DNA from 3 places in the Xanthomonas medicagonis genome. Region 1 is predicted to be linked to each of the others. Evidence: predicted binding sites of a transcription regulator. Region 1 holds the regulator's gene; each other region holds the start of a gene.
The links. The regulator FliA, encoded in region 1, starts transcription of late flagellar genes. The targets are predictions, from matches to a motif close to TAAAGTTTNNCNNNCNNNGGCCGATAA.

Region 1 (5,931 bases):
AGTTGCACTGGCTGCGCGCCTCGCGAGTGGTCCGGTCCTTGCTAGTACTCCCTGCCAATGCCCATTTCTCCGACCTGGACGAGGTGGTGCGCCGGTTCGCCGGCGCCGATCCGCAGGGGGTGATCTTGACCAAGCTGGATGAAACCGGGCGGTTTGGCAGTGCCCTGTCGGTGGTCGCGGACCACCGGCTTCCCATCACCTGGGTGACCGATGGTCAGCGCGTGCCGGACGACCTGCACCGCGCCAACGCCGCCAGCCTGGTATTGCGCCTTGAAGATTTGCGGCGCGCTGCCGATAAGCCCTGTACTCCGGAGCAGACCCATGCCGTCGCGTGATTACGTCAACCTGACCAATGCCTTCCCCCTGTCGGCAACGCGCAGCGAGCCGCTGGGCCCGGTGCGCACCATCGCCGTGACCGGCGGCAAGGGCGGCGTCGGCAAGACCAACATCTCGGTCAACCTGTCCATGGCGCTGGCCGACATGGGCAAGCGCACCCTGCTGCTGGACGCCGACCTCGGCCTGGCCAACGTCGACGTGCTACTCGGGCTGACCCCCAAGTTCACCCTCGCCGACCTGGTCGCCGGGCGCTGCACCCTGGAAGAGGTGCTGATCGACATGCCCAACGGCCTGATGGTGGTGCCCGCCGCCTCCGGCCGCCGGCACATGGCCGAACTGCCGCCGGCGCAGCACGTCGGCCTGGTCAACGTGTTCTCCGAGCTGCAGCGCGAGCTCGACGTGATGATCATCGACACCGCAGCCGGCATCACCGACAGCGTGCTGACCTTCTGCCAGGCCGCGCAGGACGCGGTGGTGGTGGTCTGCGACGAACCGGCCTCGATCACGGACGCCTACGCCCTGATCAAGGTGCTCTCGCGCGAACGCGGCGTGGACCGGGTGCAGATCGTGGCCAACATGGTCCGCGACCTCAACGAAGGCCGCCTGCTGTACGACAAGCTGAGCCGGGTGTGCGAGAAGTTCCTCGGCGACGTGTCGCTGAACTACCTGGGCTGCGTGCCGCAGGACGACTGGCTGCGCCTGTCGGTGCAGCGCCAGCAGCCGGTGGTCAAGGCCTACCCGTCCAGCCCGTCGGCGCAGGCGATCGCCGAGATCGCCCGCCGCACCGCGCGCTGGCAGGCCCCGACCGCGCCGCGCGGCAACGTCGAGTTCTTCGTCGAACGGATCATCCAGCGGGGGGTCGCCGCATGAACGCCGCCGCCCAGTACCGCGCCGTGCAGCGCAACAGCGCCAACGACTACATCACCCAGCATTCGGACCTGGTGCGGCGCATCGCCCACCACCTGGCGGCGCGGCTGCCGGCCAGCGTCGAGATCGACGACCTGATCCAGGCCGGCATGATCGGCCTGATCGAGGCCTCGCGCAGCTACGATGCCGACCAGGGCGCCTCGTTCGAGACCTACGCCTCGATCCGCATCCGCGGCTCGATGATCGACGAGATCCGCCGCGGCGACTGGGTGCCGCGCTCGGTGCACCGCCGCGCCCGCGACGCCGCCTCGGCGATCCGCAAGATCGAGCAGAGCACCGGCCGCGCCGCCGCCGCCAACGAAGTGGCCGCGGCGATGGACATGCCGCTTCCCGAATACCTGCGCTTGATGGAAGATGCCGCACGCGGCCAGGTGCTGAGCCTGGAGTCGCGGGTCGAGGACCATGGCGAACTGGACACCATCGCCAAGGGCGGCCCCAATCCGCAGCAGATGCTGGAACGCAGCGAATTCGGCCGCGAGCTGGGCAAGGCGATCGCGCAGTTGCCCGAACGCGAGCAGCTGGTGCTGTCGCTGTACTACGAGCAGGAACTGAACCTGAAGGAAATCGGCGCGGTGCTCGGTGTCAGCGAGTCGCGCGTGTGCCAGATCCACGGCCAGGCCACGGTCCGGTTGCGCGGGCGCCTCAAGGCGTTCGAAGCGGCCGACGCCGGCCTGGAAGACGAAGAATAAGACCCAAGGAGTAAGCGGTGAACAAGAACATGCGGATTTTGATCGTGGACGATTTCTCGACGATGCGACGCATCGTCAAGAATCTGCTCGGCGATCTGGGCTTCACCAACACCGCCGAGGCCGAAGACGGCAACAGCGCCCTCGCCGCGCTGCGCTCGGCACCGTTCGAGTTCGTGGTCACCGACTGGAACATGCCCGGCATGACCGGCATCGACCTGCTGCGCAACATCCGCGCCGACGACAAGCTCAAGCACCTGCCGGTGCTGATGGTGACCGCCGAGGCCAAGCGCGAGCAGATCATCGAGGCCGCGCAGTGCGGCGTGAACGGCTACATCATCAAGCCGTTCACCGCGCAGACGCTGCAGGAGAAGCTGGGCAAGATCTTCGAACGTCTGGGAGCGACCGCCTAAATGGAAGCCACCGCCGAACGTACCGCCCTGATCGAACGCCTGCAAGGCGCCCTGGACGCGCTGGAGAACGGCGACGAGGCCGGCTGGCGCAGGGAGATCGACACCCTCGCCGCCTGGCGCACGCGACCGATGATGCAGGGCCTGAGCCGGCTCGCCCGCGACCTGGGCCAGGCGCTCGGCGAACTGCCGGTGGTGCCCAGCGAGGCCGGCGAACTGGACGACGCCTGCTCGCGCCTGGACCACGTGGTGGAGATGACCGAACAGGCCAGCCACCGCACCCTGGACCTGGCCGAGGAATGCCGCGCGCTGGCCAACCAGCTCAGCGCCGGCGGCCTCAGCGGCGACCAGAGCGAGATCCTCGACAAGATCCGCCACAACCTCACCGAGATGGCCCTGGCGCAGAGCTTCCAGGACCTGACCGGGCAGATCATCCGCCGCGTCGCCACCATCGTGCGCCGCGTGCACGAAGGCTTCGGCGCGCTGGGACTGCCGCCGAAGGACGACAACAAGAAGGCCGACGGCGGCCTGGCCGGCCCCGCGCTGGCCGGACTGGACCGTCACGGCGTGTCGCAGAACGACGCCGACGACCTTTTGTCAGGACTGGGACTGTAATTTTATGAGCGCCGTACCCGACGACATCGCTGCCGACTTCATCATCGAGGCCCAGGAGATCCTGGACCGGCTCGGCGAGCAATTGGTGTCGCTGGAGCAGGCGCCCGAGGACAGCGGCCAGCTCAACGCGGTGTTCCGCGGCTTCCACACGCTCAAGGGCGGCGCCGGCTTCCTGGCGATCACCCCGATGGTGGAGCTGTGCCACGCCGCCGAGGACACCCTCGGCCAGGCCCGCGCCGGCCAGGCCACCCTGCAGGCACGGCACTTCGACGCCGCGCAGCAGTCGCTGGACTACCTGCAGTCGATGCTCGACGCGTTCGGCAGCGGCAACGAACCGCCGCGCGCGCCGGCGTCGCTGATCGCGCAGTTCGCCACCAGCGGCGAAGAGACGGCGGTGGTGGCGGCCAAGCCCGCCGCCGCGCCGGCCAAGGCCGCGGGCGCCGGCGACGACCTGATCGACGACGACGAATTCGAGGCGCTGCTGGACCAGTTGCATGGCGACGCGCCGCCCGCGGCCACGCCGCAGGCGCTGCAGCCGCCGCCGCGCGCGCCCAGCGCCGCGCCCAAGGCGGCCGCCGCGCCGGCCAAGGCCGCCGAACCCGAACACACCGTGCGCGTGGACACCAAGCGCCTGGACGCGATCGTGAACCTGATCGGCGAACTGGTGCTGTCGCGCAACCGGCTCAAGACCCTGCGCGTGCGCCTGCGCGACGAGGAACTGGACCGCGCGGTCAGCAGCCTGGACATCGCCACCGCGCGCCTGCAGTCGGCGGTGATGCGCACGCGCATGCAGCCGGTCGGCAAGGTGTTCTCGCGCTTTCCCAAGGTGGCGCGCGACGTCGCCCGCTCGCTCAACAAGGAAGTGGACCTGGAACTGGTCGGCGCCGAGACCGAACTGGACCGCAACCTGGTCGAGGCCCTGGCCGACCCGCTGGTGCACCTGGTGCGCAACGCGATCGACCACGGCATCGAGACCCCGGCGCTGCGCGAGGCCACCGGCAAGCCGCGCGGCGGCCACGTGCGCCTGTCGGCGCAGCAGGAAGGCGACTACGTCAGCATCGAGGTGCAGGACGACGGCGCCGGCATCGATCCGGAGCGGCTGCGCGCCAAGGCCCGCGAGAAGGGCCTGATCGATCCCGAGGCCGCCGCGCGCCTGACCACCGAGGAATGCCTGCACCTGGTGTTCCTGCCCGGCTTCTCGACCAAGTCCGAAGTCACCGACATCTCCGGCCGCGGCGTCGGCATGGACGTGGTGCAGTCGCGGATCCGCGAACTCAGCGGGCAGATCCAGATCCAGTCGGAACTGGGCCGCGGCAGCCGCTTCCTGATCCGCGTGCCGCTGACCCTGGCGATCCTGCCGACCCTGCTGGTGCAGGCCGGCGACACCGTCTACGCGCTGCCGCTGGCGCGCGTGGTCGAGGTGCTGCACGCCCCGCGCCGCTCGCTGGGCTGGTTCGACGGCCGTGCCGTGCTCGACCGGCAGTCGCACACCCTGCCGCTGGTGGACCTGCGCCAGTGGCTCAACATCGACGCCCCGCAACTGCCGCTGCTCACCGTGGTGGTGCTGCAGGCCGGCGAATCGCGCATGGGCCTGGTCGTGGACCAGGTCCGTGGCCGCGAGGAAGTGGTGATCAAACCCCTGCCGCGCGCCCTGCGCGGCCTGCCCGGCTACGCCGGCGCGACCCTGATCGGCGACGGCCGCCTGGCGTTGATCCTGGATGTGGATGGCTTGAAGGCCTGAAAGGCCGGGATTGGGGAATGGGGATTGGGGAATCGTAGGAGCCGCATCCCTGGCGCCTTGTTTCCCCTGTAGGAGCGGCTTCAGCCGCGACGCGGTGAGGCTGGAAATCGGGAATCGGGAATCGCAACAGCGGCTCCCGCTCTCCTCGTACCGCTTCAGACCTTCGCGCGCGCGCTTTTGCGATTCCCTATTCCCCAATCCCGCTTCCCGGCTTCACGGCTGCTGAGCTGTTCCTCCGACCAGCCGAGCCGCTATCGGCGCTCGCGCTTCTGCGATTCCCCATTCCCCAATCCCCATTCCCGGCCCCAAGGCCATCAAGTCCCAAGCCCCCTGGCCGATACCTCCTGCATGGACAAACTCAGTCTCATCGGTCTGCTGTTGGCGATCGCCTCGCTGGTCGGCGGCAGCATCCTCAAGGGCGCCGGCATTTCGGCGCTGTGGTCGCCGGCCGCGTTCGTGATCGTGATCGTCGGCACCGTCGCCGCGATCCTGGTGCACACGCCGCCGGCGGTGTTCCGGCGCGCCTTCCAGATCGCCAAGTGGATCCTGCATCCGCCGGCCAGCAACCGGCAGGAACTGCTGCAGCAGATCGTGGAGTGGAGCAACATCGCCCGCCGCCAGGGCCTGCTCGGCCTGGAAGGCCAGGTCCAGCACCAGCACGACCCGTTCGTGCGCAAGGGCCTGCAGATGCTGGTGGACGGCGTGGAGCCGGAATCGATCCGGCACATGCTCGAGATCGACCTGGAAGGCCAGGAACACTGCGACCTGGCCGCGGCCAAGGTGTTCGAGGGCATGGGCATCTATGCGCCGACGCTGGGCATCATCGGCGCGGTGCTGGGCCTGATCGCGGTGATGAAGAACCTGGCCGACCCGAGCAAGCTCGGCCACGGCATCGCCGCCGCGTTCACCGCCACCATCTACGGCATCGCCTCGGCCAACCTGCTGTTCCTGCCGATGGCCAGCAAGCTCAAGAGCGTGATCAAGCACAGCAGCGGCGAGCGCGAAATGATCATCGAGGGGCTCATCGCCATCGCCCAGGGCGAGAACCCGCGCAACATCGAATCGAAATTGGCCGGCTTCTTGCATTGACCGGACACTATGGCACGCAAGCGTCCCCACGAAGATCACGTCAACCATGAGGCATGGGCGATCCCCTACGCCGATCTGATGACGTTGCTGCTCGCCTTCTTCGTGGTGATGTATGCCTTGTCCACGG
Region 2 (5,931 bases), 1.5 Mb from region 1:
CGGCCGGGGGAGGCGAACTCGAAGCTGTGCTGCGCCGGATCGGCCTGCAGCGCATCCAACTGCTGCCAGTGCCAGTCGGCGACGACCGGCGCCGGGGCCAGTTCGGCCTCCACGCCGGTCAGCCGCGGCAGCGGTGCCGGCGACAGCGGCAGCAGCCGCAGGTAGCGCGCGCGGCTGTCCAGGGCGATGCGCAGTTGCCGCAGGCGATTGCCCTGGTTGCTCAGGTCGACCAGCGTCGCCTCGGGCACCAGCAACTCCCAGTCGCGCAGATCGTCGCTGGCCTCGACCCGGTACCGTCCCTGCCGCGGCTGCGCATCGGCGTCCCATTGCAGCGACAGCGCGCGCAGCGGTTCGCGCAGCGCGCTGGCATCGATCAGCCATCCGGCCTCGCTGGCGCTCGCGGCAGTGCCGCCGACCCGGGTGCGGATGCGGCGCACGCTGCCGTCGGCGTCGCGTTCGGCGATCAGTTCCAGGCCGTCGTCGCCGGCGGCGGTCGCTGGCGGCAGCGGAAACCAGGGCAGCGTCTGCCGGCGTGGCGTGGCCTGCGCCTGTTCGGCGGCGAACAGCGCCGACGGCAAGGCGTCGCCGGCGGCATTGAACACTTCTACGTCGCCCAGCGACGCGCGATGCGCGCTGCGGTACACCGCGTCGTCGAGCTGCACGCGATAGGCGCCGGCATCCGGATCCTGCAGGGTCAGCGGCCATTGCCGCGCATAGTCGCTGCGCTGGCTGGCGGCGGATGCCGCCAGCGGCGACAGGGCCAGCAGCAGCGCGGGAAGCATCAGGCGTTTCATGGATGGGCCTCCTCGGCCGGTTCGGTGGCGCGCGGCGGCGCCGGCGCAAAGTAGCCGACCACGGTGCACAGCAGGCCGTAGGCGATGAACGAGGCGATGCCGGCGACGTTGCCGAGGTTGCCGCGGTCCACCAGCAGCAACTTGCCCAGCACCACCGCCATCAGCAGCGCACCGGCCAGCCACAGGCCGCGCTGCCGGCGCCGCGAGCCGAGCACCCAGCCGAGCACGCCGAGTACGCTCCACGCCACGGTCAGGCTGGTCTGCGCCACGCCGTCGGCGAGCAGTCCGTGCCAGGGCGCGCCGCCCCAGTAATGCACCGCATGCAGGGTCACGCTGGTGATCCAAAGGAAGCCGCCACCGGCCAGCAGCGGCAGACGGCGCGCGCGCAACGCCGCCGGCGCGGTCGGCGACCACAGCCAGCGCGCCGCCAATACCAGCACCAGCAGCTGACTCAGTTCCAGCGGATTGAGCACCGCCACCCACGGCAACGGCGCGCTGGAGCCAGGTACGCACAGGGTCCATAGCCAGGCCACCCCGAGCAGGCCGAAATAGCTGCCCTGCAGCGCACCGCGGCACGGATCGAACGGCGCGCCCAGCGGCGCGGCCAGCCAGCGCCAGCGCAGCAGGGACAGCGCCGCCACCAGCAGCCACGGTGCCAGCAGCACGGCCCACTGCCAGCCTTCGGCCAAGGCGAAGCGCTGCGCCAGCCACATGCCCGACAGCGCCAGCACCGCCGGCCACAGCAGCCACCACACGAACTGCGCCGCCTTGGCCACGCCGCCGCCACTGCCACGCAGGCAGATCAGGCTGCGCACGCCCAGCGCCGCGAACAGCGCCCAGGCCCAGACGCCATGCCCGGCGAACGGCTGCCCGTGCGCATCGGCCTGCAACAGCGCCAACGGCAGCGCCAGCAACAGCGCGCCGAGCGTGGTCGCCGCCAGCGCGCGCGCCGGCTGCCGCCGATGCACTTCGGCCGCCAGCCAGCCGGTCAGCGCGACGAAGGCGAGCCAGACATCGGCGCGCGCGGCGAACTCGACGAAGCGCGCGATCTCGGCGACCCCGATCGCGCACCACCACGCCAGGCCCCACAGGTAGTAGCCCAGCGCCGGCAGGACGGCGCCCGCGCGGCGGTAGCTCCAGGCGCTGGCGAAGCCGGCGACGGCGATCAGCGCGCCGCTCATGAACGTGGCATTGGCCACCGCATGGGTGTCGTGCCCGGCCATGTCCAGCCCGAACGCGAAGCCGAGCATCGCCGCCATCTGCAGGCCGGCGCCGCTGAGCTGCGGCAACCAGCGCCGTTGCCGCAAGCCCAGCCAGACCAGGCCGGCGCCTTCCAGCGCGAACACGCTGGCGGTGGCGCGCGCCGACAGCGCCAACGGCACCGCCAGCGTCGCGAAGCCCACCGCCAGCACCGCGTAGGCCTGGCCGAGCACCGCGAAGCGCGCGCGCCGCAGCAGCGCGGCCGCCAGCAGCGCGTACAGCGCCGCCAGGCCCAGCGCGCACAGCGCCAGCGGCAGGCCTTCGCCGCGCAGCAGGCCCGCCTGCAGCGAGAAGGCCACCAGCGGCGTGCCGAACACCAGGCTGCCGTCGATCAGGTCGCCGCGCTCGGCCGGCTGCCGGCGCGCGTACAGGATCGGGATCAGCAGGTAGAAGGCGAAGAACAGCAGCAGGAACGGCTCGGTACTGGCGAACTTCGCCGGCTGGTACTGCAGCACGCCCCACAGCGTGCCGATGCCGAAGGTGAAGGCGAACCCGAGCAGGTTGAGCACCCGCCATGGCCGGTACCAGGCGATCGCGAACACCGCCGCGTTCAGCACCGCGTAGTAGGAGAACAGGCCGACATGGTTGCCGCTGCCGGTGGACAGCCAGATCGGCGCCAGGAATCCGGCCAGCGTCGCCAGCACCGCCAGCGTGCGCGATTCCTGCACCACCGCCAGCACGCACATGCCCGCCACCAGCACGATGCTCAGGCCGAAGGCGGCGCCGGCCGGAATCAGGCCCGACAGCTTGAACGCGGCGAACACGGTCAGCAGCAGTACGCCGATCGCGCCGCCTTGCAGGGCCAGCGCGAAGCTGCGCTTGCGGGTGCGCTGGCGCCAGCCGAAGCCCAGGCCGGCGAGCGCCGCGGCGGCGATGCCGGCATAGCGCAGTTGGATCGGCATGCGCAGCCAGCCCTGGTCGCCGGCGTATTTCAACAGCGCGGCGACGCCGGCCAACAGCACCAGCATGCCGATCTTGACCGGCACGTTGCCTTCGGTGAACCAGCGCTTGATGCCGCCCAACAGCCGCTCCACCGGATCCGGGCCGCGCGGCGGCGCCGCGACAGGCGGCGGACCCGCTTGCACGCCCGCGGCGTCCGCCGCGTCGGCGGCCTGGGCGCCGCGCGCCGCGTATGGCTGCGGCTGCGGCATGGTCTGCGGAAGCGGCGGTGGCGCAGGCGGTGGCGACACCGGTGCGGTCGGCGCCACCGTGGCCGGCGCCACCGCATCGGCGGGATGCTCGGGCCAGGCGCGGGGTCCGGCGTCGGCGCCGAGGTCGGCGGTGGCCGCGTCGCGCTCGGCCGCGACCGTCGTGCCCGCGAACGGTGCTTGCACCGCGTTGCCGCGCAGCTGCGCCACCTGCCCTTCCAGCGCCGCCACCCGCCGGCGCACGCCGCCCAGCATCACCAGCACCACGATCAGCAGCACCGGCACGGCCAGCACCGCCAAGACCCCCAACACGATCAACGACTCCATCCGGCATCCTCTCCGAGGCGACACGGCGCCATGGCAGGCGCGCCAGCGGCCCGGCGACGCCGGACCTGGCGAAGATGGTAGACGAGATCGCCGTTGCCGCGGCCGCGCGCGGCACCGCCCACCCGACCGGGGCGGACGTCGCGGCCGCGCTCAAGCGCGCCTTCGCCCGGCCGCTACTTGCCTTATCCCGTCTGCGTCTGCGGCCCCCTCCCCTCCCATCGACAGCGCGAAATGAACCTGCCCGCCATCCCCGCCGAACCAGGCATCGACGACCACATCCGCGCCGTCGTCGGCCTGTCCGACCAGTTGCTCGGACAGCTGCGCCGGTCGCTGCAGCGCATCGACGAAATCAATCGCACCACCCATGTGATCTCGATGAACGCACGCATCGAATCGGCGCGGATCGGCCAGGCCGGGCGCGGCTTCAGCGTGATCGCGCAGGAAATGGACGTGCTGTCGCGGCGCGTCGCCGAGGCCACCCAGGACCTGGACAGGGTCGCCGCCAGCACCAGCACCGACATGGGCCACACCCTGCAGCGGCTGCAGGACAACGTGCGCGACACCCGCCTGAGCGAACTGGCGCTGGGCAACATCGACCTGATCGACCGCAACCTCTACGAGCGCAGTTGCGACGTGCGCTGGTGGGCGACCGACGCGGCCATCGTCGCCGCCGCGCGGCCCGGCCGCGACGCCGCCGAACTGGCCTACGCCGCGCGGCGCATGGGCCAGATCCTGGACTCGTACACGGTGTATTTCGATCTGGTGCTGGCCGGCAACGACGGCCGCATCCTCGCCAACGGCCGGCCGCAACACTACGCCTCGGTCGGCAGCGACGTGTCCGGGCAGGCCTGGTTCGAGGAGGCCGTGCGTACCCGCAGCGGCGAGCAGTTCGGTTTCCAGGACGTGCATGCCAGCCCCCTGGCCGATGGCGAACGGGTGCTGGTGTACGCCTGTACCGTGCGCGAGGGCGGCCGTGTCGACGGCCGCGTGCTGGGCGTGCTCGGCATCGTGTTCCGCTGGGACGCGCTGGCGCAGACGGTGGTGCAGCGCACGCCGCTGTCGGAGCAGGAATGGGGCCGCAGCCGGGTATGCATTGTCGACCAGCACGGCCAGGTGCTGGCCGATTCGGCTGGGCGCATGCTGCAGGACCGTCTCGATTTCCCCGGCCGCGACGCGCTGTTCAAGCAGCCGCGCGGCGCCGTACTGAGCGATCTGGGCGGGCGCCCGCACTGCATCGCGCATGCCGCCTCGCCCGGTTACGAGACCTACCGCACCGGCTGGCACTCGCTGATCCTGCAGGCGCTGTAGCGCGACACGCGCGCGAAGCGCCCCACGCTCAGCGCTGGCGGACCTCGATCACCACCTTGCCCTTGGCGCGTCCGCTCTCGACGTAGGCCAGGGCCTGCGCCGCCTCCTCCAGCGGGAACACCCGATCCAGCACCGGCCTGATGCTGCCGGCCTCGATCAGCGCACCGATCTCGCGCAACTGCTCGCCGTTGGCGGTCATGAACAGGAAGGCGTAGTCCACCCCGTGCCGCCGGGCCTTCCTGCGGATGCCGCCGCTCAGCAGACGGATCGCCAGCCGCAGCGGCCACGCCAGGCCTTGTCGCACGGCGAAGTCAGGGTCCGGCGGGCCGGAGATGGAAATGAGCGTGCCGCCTGGCTTGAGCACGCGCAGGGATTTCTCCAGCACGTCGTTGCCCAGGCTGTTCAGGACCACGTCGTAGCCGTGCACGAGGGTCTCGAAGTCCTGCGTCCGGTAGTCGATGACCAGGTCGGCGCCCAGCGCCTTGACCCAGGCGACATTGGCGGTGCCGGTGGTGGTCGCGACGAAGGCGCCGAGGTGCTTGGCGAGCTGGATGGCGATGCTGCCGACGCCGCCGGAGCCGGCATGGATCAGCACCTTCTGGCCTTTCTGCAGACGCGCCGTCTCGACCAGCGCTTGCCACGCGGTCAGCGCGACCAGCGGCACCGAGGCGGCCTCTTCCATGCCGAGGTTGGCGGGCTTCAATGCCAGCGCGCTTTCCTTGACCGCGATGCGCTCGGCGAAGCTGCCGATGCGCGTCTGCTCGGGACGCGCATACACCGTGTCGCCCGGCTTGAAGCGGCGCACGCCGGCCCCGACCCGCAACACCACGCCGGCCACGTCGTTGCCCAGCACCAGCGGAAAGCGGTACGGCAGGATCAGCTTGAACTCGCCCTTGCGGATCTTCGCGTCGAGCAGGTTGACGCCGGCGGCATGCACTTCGACCAGTACATCGTCGTCGCCCACCTCCGGTTCGGGCAGCTCGCCGATCCGGCCCGGGTGCTTGTCGCCATAGCCTTCGATGAAGAACGCTTTCATGATTTTTCCCCGACGAAAACGAATGCGAGCGCCAGCAGGATTTCGAGCGCGACGGCGA
Region 3 (5,931 bases), 1.0 Mb from region 1:
GGGCGCGGCGCCTGCGCCGGTGCGGCAGGACGTGCCCGCGCCCGCGGCGGCGCCACCGCGGCGATGGCCTGCGCCACCCGCGCGGGGGCTACGCCGTCCTCCAGCTTGAACACGGCCACCGCCTGCGTCAGCTCGGTCGCCTGCTGTTCCATCGCGCGCGCCGCGGCGCTGGCCTCTTCCACCAGCGCGGCGTTCTGCTGGGTGGCCTCGTCCATCTGGGTGACGGTCTGGTTGACCTGCTCGATGCCGGCGTACTGCTCCTGCGACGCCGCCGAGATCTCGCTCATGATGTCGGTGACGCGCTGCACCGAGGCCACGATCTCCTGCATGGTCTTGCCGGCCTGGCCGACCAGCACCGAGCCCGCGGCGACACGGCCGACCGAATCGTCGATCAACGCCTTGATCTCCTTGGCCGCGCTGGCCGAACGCTGCGCCAGGGTGCGCACTTCCGAGGCGACCACGGCGAAGCCGCGGCCCTGCTCGCCGGCGCGCGCCGCTTCCACGGCCGCATTCAAGGCCAGGATATTGGTCTGGAAGGCGATACCGTCGATCACAGAGATGATGTCGGCGATCTTCTTCGACGCGGCCTCGATCCCGCTCATCGTGTCCACGACCTGGCCGACCACCTCGCCGCCTTCCGAGGCGACCGCAGCCGCGCCAGCCGCGAGCTGGTTGGCCTGCCGCGCATGTTCGGCGTTCTGCTTGACCGTGGAGGTCAGTTCCTCCATCGAGGCGGCGGTTTCCTCCAGGCTGGCCGCCTGCTGCTCGGTGCGCCGCGACAGGTCGTCGTTGCCGGTGGCGATCTCGCTGGCCGCGGCGTTGATCGATACCGCCGAGTCCTTGATCCGGCCGACGATCTGCGCCAGTTGCTCGGCGGTGGCGTTGGCGTCGTCGCGCATTTGCGCGAACACGCCATGGAACTGGCCGTGCATGCGCACGGTCAGGTCGCCGTCGGCGATCGAGCGCAGCAACGCCGACAGGGACTGCAGATTGCCGTCGGCGGTGGCCATCAGCTGGTTGAGGCTCTCCACCATGACCCGGAAGTCGAACTGGAACCGGGCGGCATCGCCGCGCGCGCTGAAGTCGCCGGCGGCGGCCGACGTCGCCAGTTGCTTGATCTGCCCGTTCATCGCCGACAGATTGGCCTTGACCTCGTCCATGGTCAGGCTCAACACCGCTTCCTCGCCCGGCAGACGATCCATGTCCTGCGACAGGTCGCCGATCGCATAGCGGCCCATGATCTGCGCCAGGCGCGTCTTCACCGCCAGGTGCGATGCCACCAGCGCATTGGTCTCGGCCGCCATGCGCCCGTAGTCGCCGGGGAAGGCCTGCGCGTCAATGCGATGACTGACTTCGCCGGCATCGTGGCGCCTGGCCATCTCCAACTGCGCGTCGATCAGGCGGCCGACCTGCTGCTGCATGCCCTGCATCGCGATCAGCAGGCGCCCGGTCTCGTCGCGGGCGTCGGTCCGAACGTCGTTGTCGAGCTTGCCGCTGGCGATGGCTTCGGCCACGCGGGTGGCGCGGTTCAGGGGCACGGTCAGACTACGGGTGATCAACCAGGCGAGCAGGCCGCTGACGAAGACCACGATGACGCCGCCGGCCACCAGCAGGCCGCGGCCGCGGTCCATCGCCACGTTGGCGCTGGCATAGGCCTCGGCGCCGCGCTGGCGTTGCCGGTCGGCGTAGGTGGCGATCGCCTCCTGCCAGTGCAGGTTGGCCGGCGCGGCCTGGCCCAGCATCACCTTCAGCGCCTCGTCGGCCTTGTTGGCCATGCCCAGGTCCAGCACCTGCTGGTTGGCCGCGCGGGTGCGCTGGTAGGCGTCGTCGATCTGCTTGCGCATCTGCGCGCCGGTGGCGTCGGTGACCGGAATCGCATAGAGCTTGTCGTGGACCTGGTCGTAGTAGCGGCGCTGCTCCTCGACGATCCTGGCGAAGCCCGCGTTTTGTTCCTGCGTGGTCGGCAGCACGATGTTGCGCAGATTGATCGCGATCAGCGCGCTGGCGTTGCGCATCTCGCCGGTGTAATCGAGGATCTGCATGCGCCGATTGACGATGGTATCCATCATGTCGCGCGCCTGTTTCAACGTCAGCAGGCCAGCGACCACGAGGCCACAGGACAGCAGGATGAGGACGCTGAAGGCGGACGCGAGCCGCGTCCCGACGTTGTAGCGCTGAAGGAATCCGATCATGAGGGGGGGGCACCAATTGGGAGAAGGAGATGAGCCCCGCCACGACCTGGATCGCGCAGGACACCCTCAAGCCAACGGCCTGGACGCGATGCGACGGAGAAGAAGGGGAAGGCACTTCCAGCACCGACCGCACCCGGGATGTCCCGTGCGGGTACTCGTAGTAGGTAACGGCGGTCGCCTGCGATTCTTGATGCGCAACTGCGCACAGTTTTTGAATTTGCTCAACATTGTGAGCGGCGCGTGCGCGTCATGCGCCATGTTCACCCGATTGCGACATACAGGTGAATTTTGCGTGAAATAGCACCATTTTCAATCGTTGCTGACGCGGGCTCGCTCCAGGCGGTCGCGGGCGCGGCTGCAGTTGCCACTACGGCTGATATGCGGCAAACGGCATATCTTGCGGCCACCACCGGTGACCGCCTCCGCGCCATCGGGCGCGGAGGCGGCGTGCCTCATTCGGCCAGGTTGGTCCCCGCCCCGGCCGTGGCGATCACCTTGGCCTTGACCTGCGCCGCGGGCATGGCGGTGTACACGTAGCCCAGCGGCTCGGGGAAGGTCTTCGATGAGATCCAGGTGGTGGCGTTGGCGTAGGGCTTGCTGGTGCTGTCGGGCACGCTCCAGGTGATGCCGCCGCCGACGTAGTTGTTGATCAGGTCCCAGTAGCCGATGGCGCTGCTGTCGCGCGAGGTGACCGGATTCTTCGCGTTCTCGAAGTAATTGGCCTCGATCAACGCCACCCCGCCCATGCGCACGTTGATGCCGGAGGTGAGGACGTTGTTGAAGTAGTTGTTGTAGATGTGGCTCAGGCCGCGGCGCTGCAACGGCAGCCGCGATTCCACGTTCTCGAAGCGGTTGTGGTGGTAGGTGGTGCGCGCGGCGGCGTTCTGCGTGTCGTTGTCGCTGTAGCCGTTGAGCGCGACCTTCTGGTAATCGTGGATGTAGTTGTAGGAGACGGTGACATGATGCACGCCCTTCTTCATGTCGATGCCGCCATCGAAGGACGCGTCGCCGGCGCCGGGGCACTTGGTCAGCGACGCGAAGATCGTGTTGTGGTCGATCCAGATGTTGGACGGCGCGCCGCTGGAATTGCCCTCCAGCGAGATCGAATCGGCGTCCTCGCCGCCCGGCAGCAGGCCGATGGTCATGTTGCGGATGACCACGTTGTGCGCGTTGCCGACCACGCGCAGGCCGAAATTGGCCGAGGAGCCGTTGGCACCCTTGATGGTGATGTTGCTCTTGTTCTTGATCTGCACGGTCTTGGCCGGCAACTGCCACTGCGCGCAGACGTTGCCGATGCTGGCGAAGTCGAACTGGCCGGTGTAGTTCAGCACCAGGCCGCCGCTGCCTGCGTAGCCGTCGATGGCGGCCTGCATCGCCTCCAGCGTGGCGACATTGACCGGAACGGCGTTGCCGCCGCCGGTGGTGGCGGCGCCGTAGCCGACCGGACCGGCGATGGCCGGCGCGGCGCAGGACAGCAGGACCAGCGCGAGCGCGCGCGTGAGCGGTTGGATGTTCATCGGACTCTCCCATCTAGCAGCATGGAGTGCATGCCGCGCGACGCGAAAGCGGCGAGCGACGGCACGGGGCGTGGGGGCCGCGCGCAGTCTTCGCCGCCGCCGGCGCCTGCGCAATCGCCCGCATGCGGAAGCTAGATCGGCGCCTCCGATCGGCGCGCGGGACATCCGAAGCGGACACGAACGGACACGCGGAGACAGACAACGACAGCCGCGGACAGGCGCGCGCGCAGGCCGTCTCGACGCGTGCGCAACCTGGCCGACCGCCGCGCGGGGCCACGTTCCGCCTTGCGAATCGGTGCCGCGCGCCGCACGCGCCCATGCCGTGACCGGGACAAGCGCGTCATTGGCGCGTTCCGCCGGATGCGGACGATTTGCACACGCAGCATGGCGACGCGCGATCGCCGATGGCCGCCATCGCCGGACACGGCGCCCCAGGCGGGGAGCGGCGGGCGCCGCGCGCCCGCCAGCGTGAATCAGCTCACCGTGTCGAGTTCGTTGTCGCCACGGTCGGCGTCGGGCAGCCGGTGCTCCGGATCCAGGGTCACGTGCAGCACTTTCTGCGTGCTCGGCACGCGCAGCTGCGGCTGCGCCTGCTGCATCCAGGTCTCCACCGGCACGCGCTGGTCCAGGTGGCTGCCGTCGGCGAAGTCGATGCGCAAGGTCGCCGGCATCACCAGCTTCTGCCGGCTCTGCAGGGTCACCAGCAGGCCCTTGGCGGGGTCGTGATCGACATAGCGGGCCGCGCGTACGCCCATGTCCAGCTGCCAGTTGTTGAGGTACCAGCCGCGCCACCACCACGACAGGTCCTCGCCGGACTCGCTTTCCATCAGCCGGAAGAAGTCCGACGGGGTCGGATGCCTGTACGCCCAGGTGGCGATGTACTTGCGGAACGCCGGGTCGAAGCGCGCCGGGCCGAGGATCTGCTCGCGCAGCAGCACCAGGCCCAGGGCGCCCTTGAAGTAGGTCAGCGGATGCCGGTATTGCTCGCTGGTGGCATCGGCGCGGTCGAGCAGGGTCGGCGCCTGCGCATCGGCCAGCAGCGGCAGGATCTCGTCGACCGGATTGCCGCCCTTGGGCGCATATTCGCTGTCGCGCTTGGGCGCGAATTCGCCGTGGTTGATCGCGTCGGAGGCGTAGACATCGATGAAGGTGTTGAAGCCTTCGTCCATGAACGCATCGCGGCGCTCGTTGGAGCCGACGATCATCGGGAACCAGCCGTGGCCCAGTTCGTGCGCGGTGATCCAGAACAGCTCCTTGCCGCCGTCGCGCATGTCGTCGAAGACGATGCCCGGATACTCCATGCCGGCGCCGTGGCCGCCGAGGTTCACCGCCACCGGCCACGGATACGGGTACCACTGCGAGAAGTGCTCGATCGACGCCTTGACGAACTGGGTGGAGCGGTCCCACTTGTCGGCACCGACGCCTTCGCGCGGATACACCGACATCGCCAGCGCATGCTTGCCGTCGGGCAGGTTGATGCGCGCGGCATCCCAGACGAACGCCGGCGAGGCGGCGAAGGCCACGTCGCGGGTATTCGCCATGTGGAAGCGCCAGGTCTGGCTGCCGCTGGCGGTGGGCCGGCTGGCCGCATCGCCGATTTCGTCCACGCCACGGATGGTCACCGTGCGGTCGCTGGCCGCAGCCTGGGCCAGGCGCTGGCGCTGCGTGGCGGTCAGCACCTGCGCAGGGTTCACCAGTTCGCCGGAACCGGCCACCAGGTAGTTCCACGGCACCGTCACCGCGTAGTCGAAATCGCCGTACTCGAGGTAGAACTCCGAGCCCAGGTAGGGCTGCGTGTCCCAGCCGCGCAGGTCGTCGTACACCGCCATGCGCGGATACCACTGCGCGATCTCGTAGATGTCGCCGTCGCCGGTGGGCGTGACCGCGGTGCGGCCGCCCCAGGTACCGGGCACGGTGTAGGCGTAGTCGAGATGCAGCTTCAGCGCCTTGCCGCTGGCCAGCGGCTGCGGCAGGTCCACGCGCATGCGTGTGTCGTCGATCAGGAACGTGGCCGGCACGCGCTTGCCGCCCTGCTCCACTTCCACCCTGGCGATGCGGTAGCCGTCGCTGGACGGTGCCGGCGGACGGTCCGTCCGCGCCGCGCGCACGCCGCGGGCGCGGGCGTCGGCACGGTAGATGTTCTGGTCCAACTGCAGCCACAGCACGTCCAGCGTGTCCGGGCTGCGGTTGCCGTAGGTGATGGTTTCCTGGCCGCTGAGCGT

Region 2: AB3X07_RS05630 (methyl-accepting chemotaxis protein) is a predicted target of FliA. The motif match lies at 3,680-3,706, and genes of this name have one in related genera.
Region 3: AB3X07_RS07420 (methyl-accepting chemotaxis protein) is a predicted target of FliA. The motif match lies at 2,357-2,383, and genes of this name have one in related genera.

The regions. Positions count from the first base shown of each region.
Region 1 is NZ_CP162488.1:2,784,688-2,790,618, forward strand. It holds gene flhF (flagellar biosynthesis protein FlhF) at 1-335, shown strand, start outside; gene AB3X07_RS11755 (MinD/ParA family ATP-binding protein) at 322-1,206, shown strand; gene AB3X07_RS11760 (RNA polymerase sigma factor FliA) at 1,203-1,952, shown strand; gene cheY (chemotaxis response regulator CheY) at 1,970-2,362, shown strand; gene AB3X07_RS11770 (protein phosphatase CheZ) at 2,363-2,974, shown strand; gene AB3X07_RS11775 (chemotaxis protein CheA) at 2,979-4,715, shown strand; gene AB3X07_RS11780 (flagellar motor protein) at 5,064-5,804, shown strand; gene motD (flagellar motor protein MotD) at 5,814-5,931, shown strand, end outside.
Region 2 is NZ_CP162488.1:1,308,529-1,314,459, reverse strand. It holds gene AB3X07_RS05640 (DUF3999 domain-containing protein) at 1-794, opposite strand, end outside; gene AB3X07_RS05635 (DUF2339 domain-containing protein) at 791-3,529, opposite strand; gene AB3X07_RS05630 (methyl-accepting chemotaxis protein) at 3,761-4,837, shown strand; gene AB3X07_RS05625 (NADP-dependent oxidoreductase) at 4,866-5,873, opposite strand; gene AB3X07_RS05620 (hypothetical protein) at 5,870-5,931, opposite strand, start outside.
Region 3 is NZ_CP162488.1:1,756,524-1,762,454, reverse strand. It holds gene AB3X07_RS07420 (methyl-accepting chemotaxis protein) at 1-2,192, opposite strand, end outside; gene AB3X07_RS07415 (pectate lyase family protein) at 2,645-3,709, opposite strand; gene AB3X07_RS07410 (M1 family metallopeptidase) at 4,183-5,931, opposite strand, start outside.